2 linked regions of the Candidatus Vesicomyosocius sp. SY067_SCS001 genome follow. The protein of the gene in region 1 binds, or shares a complex with, the protein of each later gene. Links are inferred from orthologs where the notes say so. Each region holds a gene or a part of one and is shown in the gene's direction. Other genes may lie near its edges. The genes, in order: hisF and hisH.

Region 1 (6,506 bases):
TGCCATGTTTAGCTGCATAGTCAATTGCTCGGTGTGGACGCCAAGTTTTTAATATTGGGTGATAACGCTTGAGTTGAAATTTGGAACTAATACGCTTGTATTTTAGGGGAGCTCTTAAAAAAGAAGAGTTTAGAGAATGGCCAAAGCGATCAAAGTAACTAGTATGTCCATGTTTATTTTTGTATGCAAAGGCCTCAATAGATTTATTATTTATAATGCTTTGATAAATAATGGCTGCTGGTTTTATACCTCCATCATTAACAATGATAAATCGGTCGCCTTTTTTAAGATCAGTATGAAGATTTAATTGCCATGAAAGTGCTTTAATAACATAGTTAATAGTACTAAAACTAATTCCTGCTTTTTGTGCATCAATACCAAAGGAATTACTTATATTAACCACAGTTGTGGATGAATTGCTAAGTATTTTTTTGGGTTGTTTATTGAGAACGGTGGAAAAGTAATTACCATTAAGCACAATATCTAGATTAATCATGTTGTTCAGTTGGTAAGTTAAAGATTTAAAATGTTGATTTTTGTGTAATCTAATAATTAATTTGTGACCAATGTTTAAATGGTTAAGTTTTTTATTATTTTTATTAGCAATAAGTAGATTGATAAGTAATCGATTAGAAAGCCCAAGTTCGGAAAAATACTGACTTAGTGAATCACCATGTTTAATAGTGAAGTGATATGTATTGTTGTCAGTATAAGCAGGAGTGAATATCATGCTAAAAAACATAAGTATTAGTATGGTAATTTTGTAAAATTTATCCATACTGTTTGATAATTTCATGAGCTATTTCACGAGCAATAAGATCATTGTTAATTACCTCTTCTAAAGAGTTTAGTGTTGCGTGTTTCATAGTGCTTAGTGTTTGGTCGATGATTTTTGGTATATCTAAAAAACTAATTTTATGGTTAAGAAAATGCTTAACTGCAATTTCATTAGCTGCATTCATGGTAATCATGGCATTACCACCTTTGTTAAGTGCTTCAAATGCTAGTTTAAGGCAAGTAAATTTTTCAAAATCTGGTTGATAAAACTCTAAGGAAGCTGTGCTAGTTAAGTCAAGTTCAGAAACGCCAGAGTTCATTCGTTTTGGATAACTCATTGCATATGCAATAACTGTCCGCATATCTGGATTTCCTAGTTGAGATAGTGTTGAACCATCTTTGTAAAAGACTGATGAATGAACAATGCTTTGTGGATGTATAACCACATCAATTTGTTTTGGTGTGAGTGAAAATAAATAATGAGCTTCAATTACTTCTAATCCTTTGTTCATCATAGTAGCAGAATCAACTGAAATTTTACGTCCCATTGACCAGTTCGGGTGTGTACAGGCCTCATTCGGAGTGATATATTTAAATTGGCTAATTGGTGTGTGTAAGAATGGCCCCCCACTAGCAGTTAGTTGAATTTTATTTAATCCTGATTTGCCACTTTTTAGGCACTGAAAAATTGCACTGTGTTCTGAATCAACAGGAATTAGTTCGGCATTAAATTCTTTTACTGTTTTCATAAAAATATCACCAGCTAATACTAATGATTCTTTATTTGCAAGCATAATTCTCTTGCCAGCTTTGGCACCACAAAGTGCTGATGACATACCAATAGCGCCGACAATAGCAGCCATAACATAGTCAGTATCTTGATGGGTAACAATTTTATCCAAGGCTTGAATACTACTAAGTACTTGGGTGTCAGTAGTGATAGCATTTGATAATTTTTCAGCAGATTGTTCATCTACCATAATGGCATAACTTGGTTGATATTTGTTGCATAACTTAATCATTTGCTCCCAGTCAGTGTTAGCACTCAGAGCAAAAATATTAAATTTATCAGGATGTAGATCTACCACAGATAGCGTGGATTTTCCGATAGAACCAGTCGCTCCAAGTAAGGTTATGTTTTTCATATTAAGCCAAGTCCTAGTAAGAAGAATGGTGCTGTTGCTGTGAGAGAATCGATTCGATCTAAGATTCCTCCATGTCCAGGAAGGATTTGTCCACTATCTTTAATATTTGAGATACGTTTAAATAAGCTTTCGAATAAATCACCTAATACTGATATATTAGCAACAACAACCGTTAATAGTAAATAACTTAAATATTGATTAGTTGCTATATTTTGATTTTGTAAAAATATCATCATTATCACTAAAGCAACACTAATGCCACCTATTACGCCTTCAATTGATTTTCCTGGACTTAATTTTGGTGCTAATTTCCATTTACCAATTGCTTTACCAGTAAAATAAGCACCAGAGTCAGCGCCCCAAGTAATCAACATAAGTAGTAAAAAATATTTAGATCCATATTGTTGTTTCAAAGTGATTAGCGCAATCCACATAGGTACTAATAACAATAATCCATTTATAATACGAACAATAAGTGGGTCAAACCAAAAATTAGTTTTACTTGGATAACTTAACACCCAATATAAATTAATTGTCCACCACAAAACAGACAGGTAAAGTATAAATGGAATAACTTGTGTATTTTTTTGAATAATAAGTGCAGATACCACGATACTAAATACTAATAGTATTCTAGCGATTAAGCACTTAAATTTAATTAAACGGGAAAACTCCCATGCGCCCAATGCTGTAAAAATTAAGAGTAGTTGTGCGAAGTAATAATTAGGCATAGCGAATATAGCCCAAATTATTAGTGGTGCTAAAATGAAAGCAGTTATGATTCTTTTTGTTAGCATAATTTTTTTAAAGTCTTGTACCAAAACGTCGATTACGATTATTAAAGCTATTAATAGCTTTTTTTAATTCAGATTTGTTAAAATCTGGCCATAGTGTTTTTGTGAAATAAAATTCACTATAAGCAATATCCCACAATAAAAAATTACTAATTCTAAGCTCGCCACTGGTACGGATTAACAAATCGACATTTGGTTCATTGGCTAATGACAGGTATTGTGAAAAGTTTTTTACATTAATATCATTGGCTTTTATGTCTCCGGCAACAGCTGCTTTTGCTATTTTAACTGCTGCTTGAGTAATATCCCATTGGCCGCTATAATTGGCTGCAATTATTAGTGTTAATCCAGTATTGTTTGCAAGTAGAGCTTGTGTATCAAGAGCTACTTGTTGAATTTTGATAGGAAATAAAGACATATCACCAATTATTTTTAGTTTAATGTTGTGCTTATTAAGTTTTTTTACCTTTTGTTGAAGCATATCAAGAAATAATTTAAACAATAAAGAGACTTCTTTAGTCGAACGGTTTTTATTCTCACTACTAAAAGCAAATAGAGTAAGTGTTTTAATACTGCGTATTGAACAAGCTTTAACAACATTACGTACTGCTTGAATTCCTTGTTGATGTCCTAGAATACGGGGCAAAGAGCGTTTTGATGCCCAACGACCATTACCGTCCATTATAATTGCGATGTGTTTAAGCGTACTCATAACAAAGTTAGATTATACCTATAGCATTACAAACAGTCAGCAAACACAGTTAATATAGAACTGATATACGGTAAAATTTATAATTATGAGTCTAGCAATAAGAATTATTCCCTGTCTTGATGTATGTAATGGTCGTGTAGTTAAAGGTACTAAGTTTATTGATATTAAAGATGCAGGAGACCCGGTTGAAGTAGCTAAGCGTTATGACTTAGAGGGTGCTGATGAGATTATTTTTTTAGATATTACTGCATCAATTGATGGTAGAGATACCATGATACATACGGTTGAAGCAATTGCCGAGCAAGTATTTATTCCATTGACTGTAGGTGGTGGTATTCGTAAAGCGGCAGATGTACGTGCTATATTAAATGCAGGAGCAGATAAGATTACTATTAATTCTGCTGCTATTTTTAATCCTAATTTAATCAACCATTTAAGTGAAGAATTTGGATCACAATGTATTGTCATTGCTATTGATGCAAAGAAAATCGATAATAATAAATGGGGAATATTTACTCATGGTGGACGAAAATATACAGGGATTGATGCTATTGAGTGGGCGAAGAAAATGACTTGTGGTAATAATGGTGCTGGTGAGGTGTTGCTTACCTCAATGGATTGTGATGGTGTTAAGACAGGTTTTGATTTGTTACTTACCAGGGCGGTTTCTGATGCAGTAGATGTACCTGTTATTGCTTCTGGTGGTGTAGGAAATTTAGAACATTTATCTGAAGGTGTTCTACAAGGAGCTGCTGATGCAGTATTGGCAGCTAGTATTTTTCATTTTGGTGAATATACGATACAACAAGCTAAAAAAGCTATGAAAGAAAATGGTATAGAAGTCAGACTTTAGAACTTTGGTTTTTTTAAGTGTATTATATAGGCACTTTATAAGCATAAGATTTTTATGAATTCTAAAAAAGAATTATGGATATTATTAGCATCTTTTGTGTTGCCAATTGCTTTTGGAACGGCTTTTTTTTACCTAAGTCCTGAGTCTTTTACTCGTCATACGATTAATTTTGGTGAGTTTGTTAATCCTATTATTGTTACTGAAAAAGAAGATATAGTATTTACAGATGTTAATAACAACCTACAAGGTTTATGGACATTGGCTTATGTAACCAAGCAATGCGATAGTATTTGTATAAAAGCATTGCATGATATAAGAACTGTTAGAATTTTGATGAATGAAGACATGCTTCGTATTCAATGTTTATTGTTAATTACAAGTAAAGCTAAAGCACAACAAACAGATGTATTAGTTGGATATTCTAGTGAGTCACTTAGTCGACAATTTAACCAGTTTTCAAAAAATAGTTTATTTTTAATTGATCCATTTGGTAATGTGATGTTACGTTACGATTCAAAACAATTAGAAGTTAAACGTGTGATTAAAGATTTAAAACGCCTGTTGAAGTATTCACGTATTGGCTAATATAGGAGATTATAATGCCTTTAATTAGTGACTTATTAGCTTTGTGTAAACTTAAAGTGGTGGCATTGATTTTGCTTACGGCAGTGGTAGGCATGTTTTTAGCCGTACCTGCACCGTATCTACCTAACGGATTATTAGTATTAAGTGCATCAATTGGTATTAGTATGGTAGCTGCTTCAGCGGCAGTGTTTAATCATGTGGTTGATGAACAGATTGACGCCCAAATGTCTCGTACTAATCAACGCCCTTTGCCACAAGGAAGGGTGAGTAAAAATCAAGCATTAGTGTGGGGGGTATTTTTGGGATTTATTGGTCTTGGTATTTTGCAATTATTTGTTAATATTATTACTGTGGTGCTTACGTTTATTTCATTAATTGGTTACACTATCATTTATACTTTGTATCTTAAACGTGCAACCCCGCAAAATATTGTTATCGGGGGTGCGGCGGGTGCAACCCCACCTGTACTAGGATGGACAGCGGTATCTGGTACTCAGGGTATTGAATATGCTTGTTTGTTATTTTTAATTGTTTTTATCTGGACACCTCCCCACTTTTGGGCATTAGCTATTTATAGGGTTGAAGAATACAAAAAAATCGATATGCCTATGTTACCAGTAACACATGGATTAGCCTATACTAGAACGCAAATTTTATTATATACGGTATTATTATTATTAGTTAGTTTATTGCCTTATTTATCAGGCATGTCTGGGCTTATTTATTTAGTAATAACAATTGCATTGGGAGTTAGGTTTCTAGTGTATGCGATTAAGATTTATAATAATCCAGATGATAAAATAATTGCTTGGAGTACTTTTATGTATTCAATTAATTATTTAATGTTGTTATTTATTGCACTATTATTTGACCATTACTGGCTAATATTTCTTTGGGAAATTTTTTAAATGAAAAGATTAGGACAAGTATTTAAAGCAGTTGTATCTGCTATGATCGGTGTTGGTAAAAAAGAAGATTTAGTAAAAGATTTTGCACGTACTGAAAAACAAGGGCCATGGCCCTATATTATTATTGGTTTAATTATGACATTTGTTTTTATTGTTTTAATAATAGCGATTGTTAAGTTAGTATTACCATAGTTAAGTGTTTTAATGATTACATTAAATGTTTGTTATTTTTTCTGTAGGCTAGAGGATGGTTAATATTTTGATTTATTTAATAATGGAGTATGGTAATAAATAGTTAGTTGTTATGTTTTATAAAAGTTCTTTATGATGATCTTTTTTGAAAATTTTGTGTACAATAGTAACAATACTAAGCAATAATAATAATGCTATTGTATTATGTAATATTGCTATTATTATTGGCAATGAAAGAACAACATTAAGAACACCAAGTGTGATTTGTATTGTTAATAGAATAACACTTAATATTAAATTAAACCTTAAGTGGTTGTAATTTTTAAATAAATAAATAAGTAATAGCATGAATATAGTTGTTATTAAGGCACCAATACGATGAAGCATTTGAATGGCAGAACGTGCTGTATTTTCTAATATACCATACTCATAATTAGTTCCTAATGATCCCCAATATAATGCATTAGTAAAATCTAGATCAGGCGGCCACCATTTGTTTAAACAAGTTGGAAAGTATTCACCACAAGATAGCGCTGCATA
Region 2 (6,448 bases), 860 kb from region 1 along the record:
AAAAATCATTGCTGGTGTTAGTGTTAATCAGGATTTAATTGAAAGAGTAATTGATGAAAAAGCTGACGCTCTATTTGTTCATCATGGATTGTTTTGGCAAAATGAAAGCTTAGTAATTACCGGCATTAAAAAAAATCGCATCAAGATTTTACTAGAGAAAAATATTAATCTATTTGCTTATCATCTTCCTTTGGATGCTCACCTTATAGTTGGTAATAATATTCAACTAGCAATGCATCTTAATATTGTTAATCCAACTCCTATTAGAGATACTTTGGTTTGGCAAGGTGAAGTTAAATTATCACTTATTGAGATGTCTCAAGTAGTACAAGATATTACACAACGTATACCTTTAGTATTTGGTAATCTTAACCAACAAATTAAAAAAATTGCATGGTGTACTGGTGGTGCTCAAAGCTATATTAAACATGCAATTAATATTGGCGCTGATTGTTTTATTACTGGAGAAATATCAGAACAAACCCCAGCTATCGCCAAAGAGAACAATATTGCTTTTATATCTGCGGGTCATTATGCTACTGAACGTTATGGAGTGCAAGCCTTATGTCAACACTTGAGTGAAAAATTTAACGTTAAATATCAATTTATTGATATTTATAATATCGTATGAAAAATAAGTTTTAAAGTAAGAACTAAAATCAAATTTATTTAAATTTATCAAAAATTTAAATGGTATTTATTATTAGTGTATCGTCATACTACTCGTTTATTTTAGTTTTTAGCATAGGGGCTAAAACATATTTTATGTATGCTATACATAATGATTTTTTGATGTTGGTATTTGTTTTATTATGAAGGAGTATTGAAATTGTTATATTTCCATAGTGTTGATTTTTATAAGCATTATGCTTATGTATTATTAATGTTTTTATGGTTATATCCCTGTTCTAAGTATTAATTTTTAATTATATTTAATGTTATCTCTTTTTGGATTTTGGCGGAAAATTTATATTTATATTAACATTAGTCAAATAATATTTATACAGGAAAGTTGTAAAGCAATGTAGTTGCTTAGTGTCAAATTCAACTTTAACAAAAATATTTTTAATGTTAGATGCGTAACCATAGTTTCCTTTTATGAAAGTAAGTCTTTTAAATTGACAAAATATAAAGTTCACTATCTTGAATAGTGAGATAAAATAAAAATAACCTGCTTTTGACGAATAAAATATTGATTAAAACTCAAGTATAATACTATTTATATAACTTATAAATTATAATTTTATGAATAAAAAGTATGATGTTGCTGTTGTTGGTGCAACAGGTGTAGTGGGAGAGATGATTCTTTCTATTTTAGAACAGCGAAATTTTCAAATTAATAGTTTATATCCTTTAGCGAGTGCTAATTCTACTGGTAAAAAAGTATTTTGTCAGGGTAAAAGTTGGATGGTGCAAGATTTAAATAACTTTGATTTTTCACAAGTGCAAATTAGTTTGTTTTCAGCTGGAGGTAGTATTTCTAAAAAATATGCACCAATTGCAGCTGATTCAGGGTGTATTGTGATTGATAATACGGCGTATTTTCGCCGTGATAAGGATATTCCATTGGTTATACCAGAAGTAAATCCTCATGCGATTATAGATTATACAAAACGTAATATTATTTCGAATCCTAATTGTTCAACCATTCAAATGTTAGTAGCACTTAAGCCGATCTATGATGCAGTAGGGATTAAGCGTATTAATGTTGCTACTTATCAGGCGGTATCTGGTTCTGGCAAGGAGGCAATTACTGAACTAACAGATCAAACAGTTAAATTATTAAATGGCCAAGAGATTGATATTAAGGTTTATCCAAAGCAAATTGCGTTTAATGTTATTCCACATATTGATGTTTTTCAAGACAATGGTTATACCAGGGAAGAAATGAAAATGGTATGGGAGACTCAAAAGATTTTTGAAGATGAAACTATCTTAGTCAATCCAACAGCAGTTCGTGTGCCAGTTATTTATGGCCATTCCGAGGCAATTAATATTGAAACTAGAAGAAAAATTACTGCAGCTGAAGCTACTAAGATTCTATCAGAAGCAAAGGGTGTGACAGTTATGGATAAGCGTGAAGATGGTGGGTATGCTACGCCATTTGTTGAGGCAACTAATCATGATGATACGTTTGTAGGCCGTATTCGTGAGGATATTTCTCATGAAAAAGCTCTAAATTTGTGGGTAGTTTCTGATAATATTCGTAAGGGTGCGGCGCTTAATACCGTGCAGATTGCTGAAATTTTAGTTGAGGAGTATTTATAAATCTTGATATCATAAAAACTATTTATTAAAAGTTTTTGCCAATTATTTTGTTTATACCTTAGGAGTAATTTGATTGTTTTATGCAAGTGTTATTGGTATTTTGATTATGTTGGTTATTACCAAAATTATTAGTTTTATAATTGTTTTAGCTTTATCCCTTTATATTGTTATGGTAATTATTTTTGTCAATAGTTATAATAAAGAATTATTTTAATTTGCAGAATAAATATGATTAAAGTATCTAGAAAAACCAATGAAACTGACATTATTGTTGAGTTAAATTTATATGGGATGGGTAATGCAAGTATAGATACTGGTGTTCCATTTTTAGATCACATGCTGGATCAAGTTGCACGGCATGGATTAATGGATTTAACTATTAAATGCGATGGTGATATACAAATTGATGATCATCATAGTGTTGAAGATATTGGTATTACATTAGGACAAGCCTTTGCTCAAGCAGTAGGTGATAAAAAAGGCCTTATACGTTATGGCCATTCTTACGTGCCGTTGGATGAATCTTTGTCGCGAGTTGTATTGGACCTTTCTGGTCGTCCTAGTCTAAATTTGAATGTAAGTTTTACACGTGCTATGATTGGCACCTTTGATGTTGACTTGATTTCAGAATTTTTTCAAGGATTTGTTAATCATTCTTTAGTTACATTGCATATTGATAATATTAAAGGAATTAATTCCCATCATCAGGCTGAAACCATCTTTAAAGCATTTGGCAGGGCATTACGTGTGGCAATAACAGAAGATGAACGTCAAGAAGGTATTCCTTCAACCAAAGGATTACTTTAAGTATTCGTGCAAAGTATTGCAATTATTGATTATGGTATGGGCAACATACGCAGTGTGAAAAAAGCACTTACATATGTTGCTCCTAATGATAATGTATTTATAACTAATAATACTGATTTAATTATGGAGGCTGATCGCATTGTTTTTCCAGGTCAAGGAGCAATAGGTGCTTGTATAAAAGCATTGGTAAAATATAAATTAATTAACGTGATTAAGCATTGCGTTAGTGAGAAGCCATTTTTGGGTATCTGTTTAGGTTTACAACTCTTATTTGATTTTAGTGCGGAAAATGGGGGTACCGATGGCTTATCTATTGTAGAAGGTAATGTTGTAAAGTTTTCTAATAATCTTAAAGTACCACATATGGGTTGGAATACAGTTAAACAAACAATAGAACATCCACTTTGGCATAATATTGATGATAATACACGTTTTTATAGTGTACATAGTTACTATGTAGAACAAAATAGCAACAATGTAGTTGCTGGGTTGACTAGTTATGGAGTTGATTTCACTTGTGCTATTGCTCAAGATAAACTGTTTGCAGTACAGTTTCATCCTGAGAAATCACAATATGATGGGTTGCAGTTACTTAGTAATTTTGTCAATTGGCGAATTTAGTAATTTTTTTGTTAAAGGATTTATTTTATTTAATTTTATGAATTATCTAGATCAACAATAAGCTGATTTTTCTCATTTGTAAAAATCTAAAACCAACTTTTATTTTGAATGGCATTTGTTAGTGAAAAAGCATAAATTAGATTAATCAATTTTTACATAGATAAAATTTAGCTTATTTTTTGTAAATCTTGTTTTCTGTAGATGCTTTTTATCTAAATAAAAAGATTCAAGTAAAGTCAATATAATCAGGATTATTTATTACTAGATTATAAATTTTTATAATGATTGTTAGTCTAAAACAAAAAAATAGTTATTGGTAATTTGATGAAGTTTAGTAAACTAAGTGCTTATTTATAATTAGTGAATTTAGAACTATCTTTTAAAAGATAAAAGTAGATTACACATGTAAATATTATTTATGTTATTTGAGTTTCTAATTGGTTGAACCGCTGCTTGTTTAAGGATTAAGAGATTTTTGCTATTGTGTTCTATCTTGAACATGGAATATTTAAAAAATTATAAGTTTTTTTCTTCGTATTCACAAAGATCAAGCAAGATACACTCTGTGCATAATGGAGATCGAGCTTTACAGGTATAACGTCCATGTAGAATCATTAAATGGTGTGCAGGTACTCGGTATTCATTAGGGATGAATTTAACCAATTTTTTTTCTACTTCTAATACAGTTTTACCACTTGCAATAGCAGTGCGGTTGGCTACACGATAAATATGTGTATCCACTGCAATAGTAGGATGGCCAAAGGCAGTATTAAGAACAACATTAGCAGTCTTACGACCAACACCAGGTAGTGCTTCTAGTTCTTTACGAGTTTTTGGGACGCTCGAGTTGTATTTTTCAATCAGAATTTTACAAGCTTGTATAATATGTTTGGCTTTTGAGTTAAATAAGCCAATAGTTCTTATTGTATCTCGAAGTGTATTTTCCCCTAGTTTAGAAATAGTTTTAGGTGTATTGGCAATTGGAAATAATTTGTCAGTTACCTTGTTGACACTTTTATCGGTTGCTTGGGCAGACAATGTTACGGCCACTAATAGTTCAAATGGTGTTGAATAGTTTAATTCTGTGGTTGGATTTGGTATCTTTTTAAGCAACCTTCCAAATATCTTTGTGCGTGTCTCGGCGTTCATTTTTTCTTTGCCTATTTTTTTTCTTAATGCTAAACATTATACCTTATATTTAAATCTAATGAAAATACCCTAAAAGAACGACTTGCTATAAGTTTCAAGTTGTTTCCATAATTTTTCTTGATTTGGGTGTTGTTTCCTGATTATGTTAATTCGTGTTAGATAATCATCAATGGTTATATATCCATTTATACCTGTTTGGACTCTTTCTTGTACAGTTTTGAACCATTCTTCTTTTTCGTTTTCAGTTAGAACGTCTGGATAGTTCCTAGCTTTGAAGTGCATTAGTAATTTTGAGAGTCTCTCGTCTTTAAATTTTGGATGAAAGTTTTTTAATTTATTAGTAGATAAAGTTTGGATTTGATTGCAAAGATGTTTATCTTTATTGTCGTTAATAAAATCATCATATAATGCTTGATCAACATCAGAACTTTGTGGACGTTGTTGATCATTTCTGTATAAATCTTGTACAACTTTGCTAATTACAATCTGATTTTCTTTAATAAATTCAAGTCGTTGAAGACAAGTACTCATATCAATTTTCAATTGTTTAATAATTCTTGACTCAAGTTTATAAACATTAGGAATAAACATTGGACTTTTATTAAAAATTAGTTCTTTAATTTGTAGTCCTTTCATTTCTTTTGATAATGCAGATTGATTATTTTTAGTAAACATTAGAGTTTTAAGTCTTTTAATGTTAAGTTCTAGTAAAATACAGGGATCCTGATCAAGGTTAAATACAAAGACTCGATCATGATATGAATGATAAGCAAGAGCAACTGATAAACGTGTACAAGAAAGAGTAGTAGGATATATTCCTGAGGTGTATAACATCGGTTCAAATAGTTTGATTTTTTCCTTAATTGTTTTCTTCTTTCTTAAACTAAATGCATAATCAAATAATTGTGGTTGTGTTTTTTTGATGATTTTTGCTATTGCAATAGTAGCATATACATCAGCTAAAGCGTTATGTGCATTTGTATGCTCAATGTCATTAGCCAGTGATAATTTATCTAATTTAAATATTACCTTATTTTGTTCATCATAAACCCATTTAAGGCTTGTGTCTTTTTTAAGTGCATAACATAAGCGTACAACGTCTAATATATCCCAGCGAGTATTACCATTTTTCCAATGCCAAGTATAAGGGTCTATAAAATTACGATACAATGTGTGACGAGTGAATTCATCATCAAAACGAATTGAATTGTAACCTACAATACAGGTATTTGGAGTTGAAAGTTGAGCATGAATTTTTCTAATAAATTTATGCTCAATCATTCCTTTTTGCTCACATAATTGTGGGCTAATACCAGTTATAAGACAGGTTTCAGGTGATAGTAAGCAATCATTGGTGGGTTTGCAGTAAAACATCTGTTCATTTATAATGTTAAAATTCTCATCAGTCCTGATACCAGCAAATTGAGAGATTCTATCTATTTTGGGAGAAATTCCAAAAGTTTCGTAGTCATACCAATAAAATGTTTTCATAAGTACACTAGTTTAGTGTATTAGTTGTTTACGAATAGATTTCTTATGTTTTAATCTTAGTAAAAATCGTCTATTATATCTAATTTCCGAATATCTTTAAGATAAGGTATCA

What was found.
Region 2: the proteins of hisF (region 1) and hisH are in contact, whole or in part, in a crystal structure (PDB 6RU0), measured with the Thermotoga maritima proteins. The link is inferred for Candidatus Vesicomyosocius sp. SY067_SCS001 from one-to-one orthologs. Residues at the interface, in WP_004080486.1 of Thermotoga maritima: Met1, Leu2, Ala3, Arg5, Ser40, Glu41, Asp45, Glu46, Ala70, Glu71, Ile73, Asp74, Ile75, Pro76, Phe77, Asp98, Lys99, Ser122, Gln123, Glu161, Thr195, Leu196, Asn247, Arg249, Glu251; in WP_004080484.1 of Thermotoga maritima: Asn15, Arg18, Arg22, Arg117, Leu118, Pro119, His120, Met121, Gly122, Trp123, Asn124, Asn134, Gly135, Tyr136, Tyr138, Val140, Tyr158, Glu180, Lys181, Ser182, Ser183, Lys184, Ile185.

What each region holds. Positions count from the first base shown.
Region 1 is NZ_CP054877.1:26,677-33,182, forward strand. What follows is about bases 2,622-5,397. They hold hisF (imidazole glycerol phosphate synthase subunit HisF), read left to right. Parts: upstream 2,622-3,513; coding sequence 3,514-4,281; downstream 4,282-5,397. Other genes in these bases: HUW60_RS00130 (phosphatidate cytidylyltransferase), read right to left, coding at 2,622-2,719; uppS (polyprenyl diphosphate synthase), read right to left, coding at 2,727-3,428; HUW60_RS00145 (redox-active disulfide-containing membrane protein), read left to right, coding at 4,336-4,866; cyoE (heme o synthase), read left to right, coding at 4,881-5,397. Outside these bases: HUW60_RS00120 (M23 family metallopeptidase), read right to left, coding at 1-796; dxr (1-deoxy-D-xylulose-5-phosphate reductoisomerase), read right to left, coding at 771-1,922; more of HUW60_RS00130, read right to left, coding at 1,919-2,621; more of cyoE, read left to right, coding at 5,398-5,774; HUW60_RS00155 (DUF2970 domain-containing protein), read left to right, coding at 5,775-5,966; HUW60_RS00160 (COX15/CtaA family protein), read right to left, coding at 6,084-6,506.
Region 2 is NZ_CP054877.1:888,920-895,367, reverse strand. The notes cover bases 2,171-4,888. They hold hisH (imidazole glycerol phosphate synthase subunit HisH), read left to right. Parts: upstream 2,171-3,081; coding sequence 3,082-3,696; downstream 3,697-4,888. Other genes in these bases: nth (endonuclease III), read right to left, coding at 4,213-4,845; hisB (imidazoleglycerol-phosphate dehydratase HisB), read left to right, coding at 2,497-3,075; HUW60_RS04300 (aspartate-semialdehyde dehydrogenase), read left to right, coding at 2,171-2,268. In the rest of the region: HUW60_RS04305 (Nif3-like dinuclear metal center hexameric protein), read left to right, coding at 1-631; more of HUW60_RS04300, read left to right, coding at 1,246-2,170; sbcB (exodeoxyribonuclease I), read right to left, coding at 4,915-6,336. UniProt on the Escherichia coli protein: IGPS catalyzes the conversion of PRFAR and glutamine to IGP, AICAR and glutamate. The HisH subunit catalyzes the hydrolysis of glutamine to glutamate and ammonia as part of the synthesis of IGP and AICAR.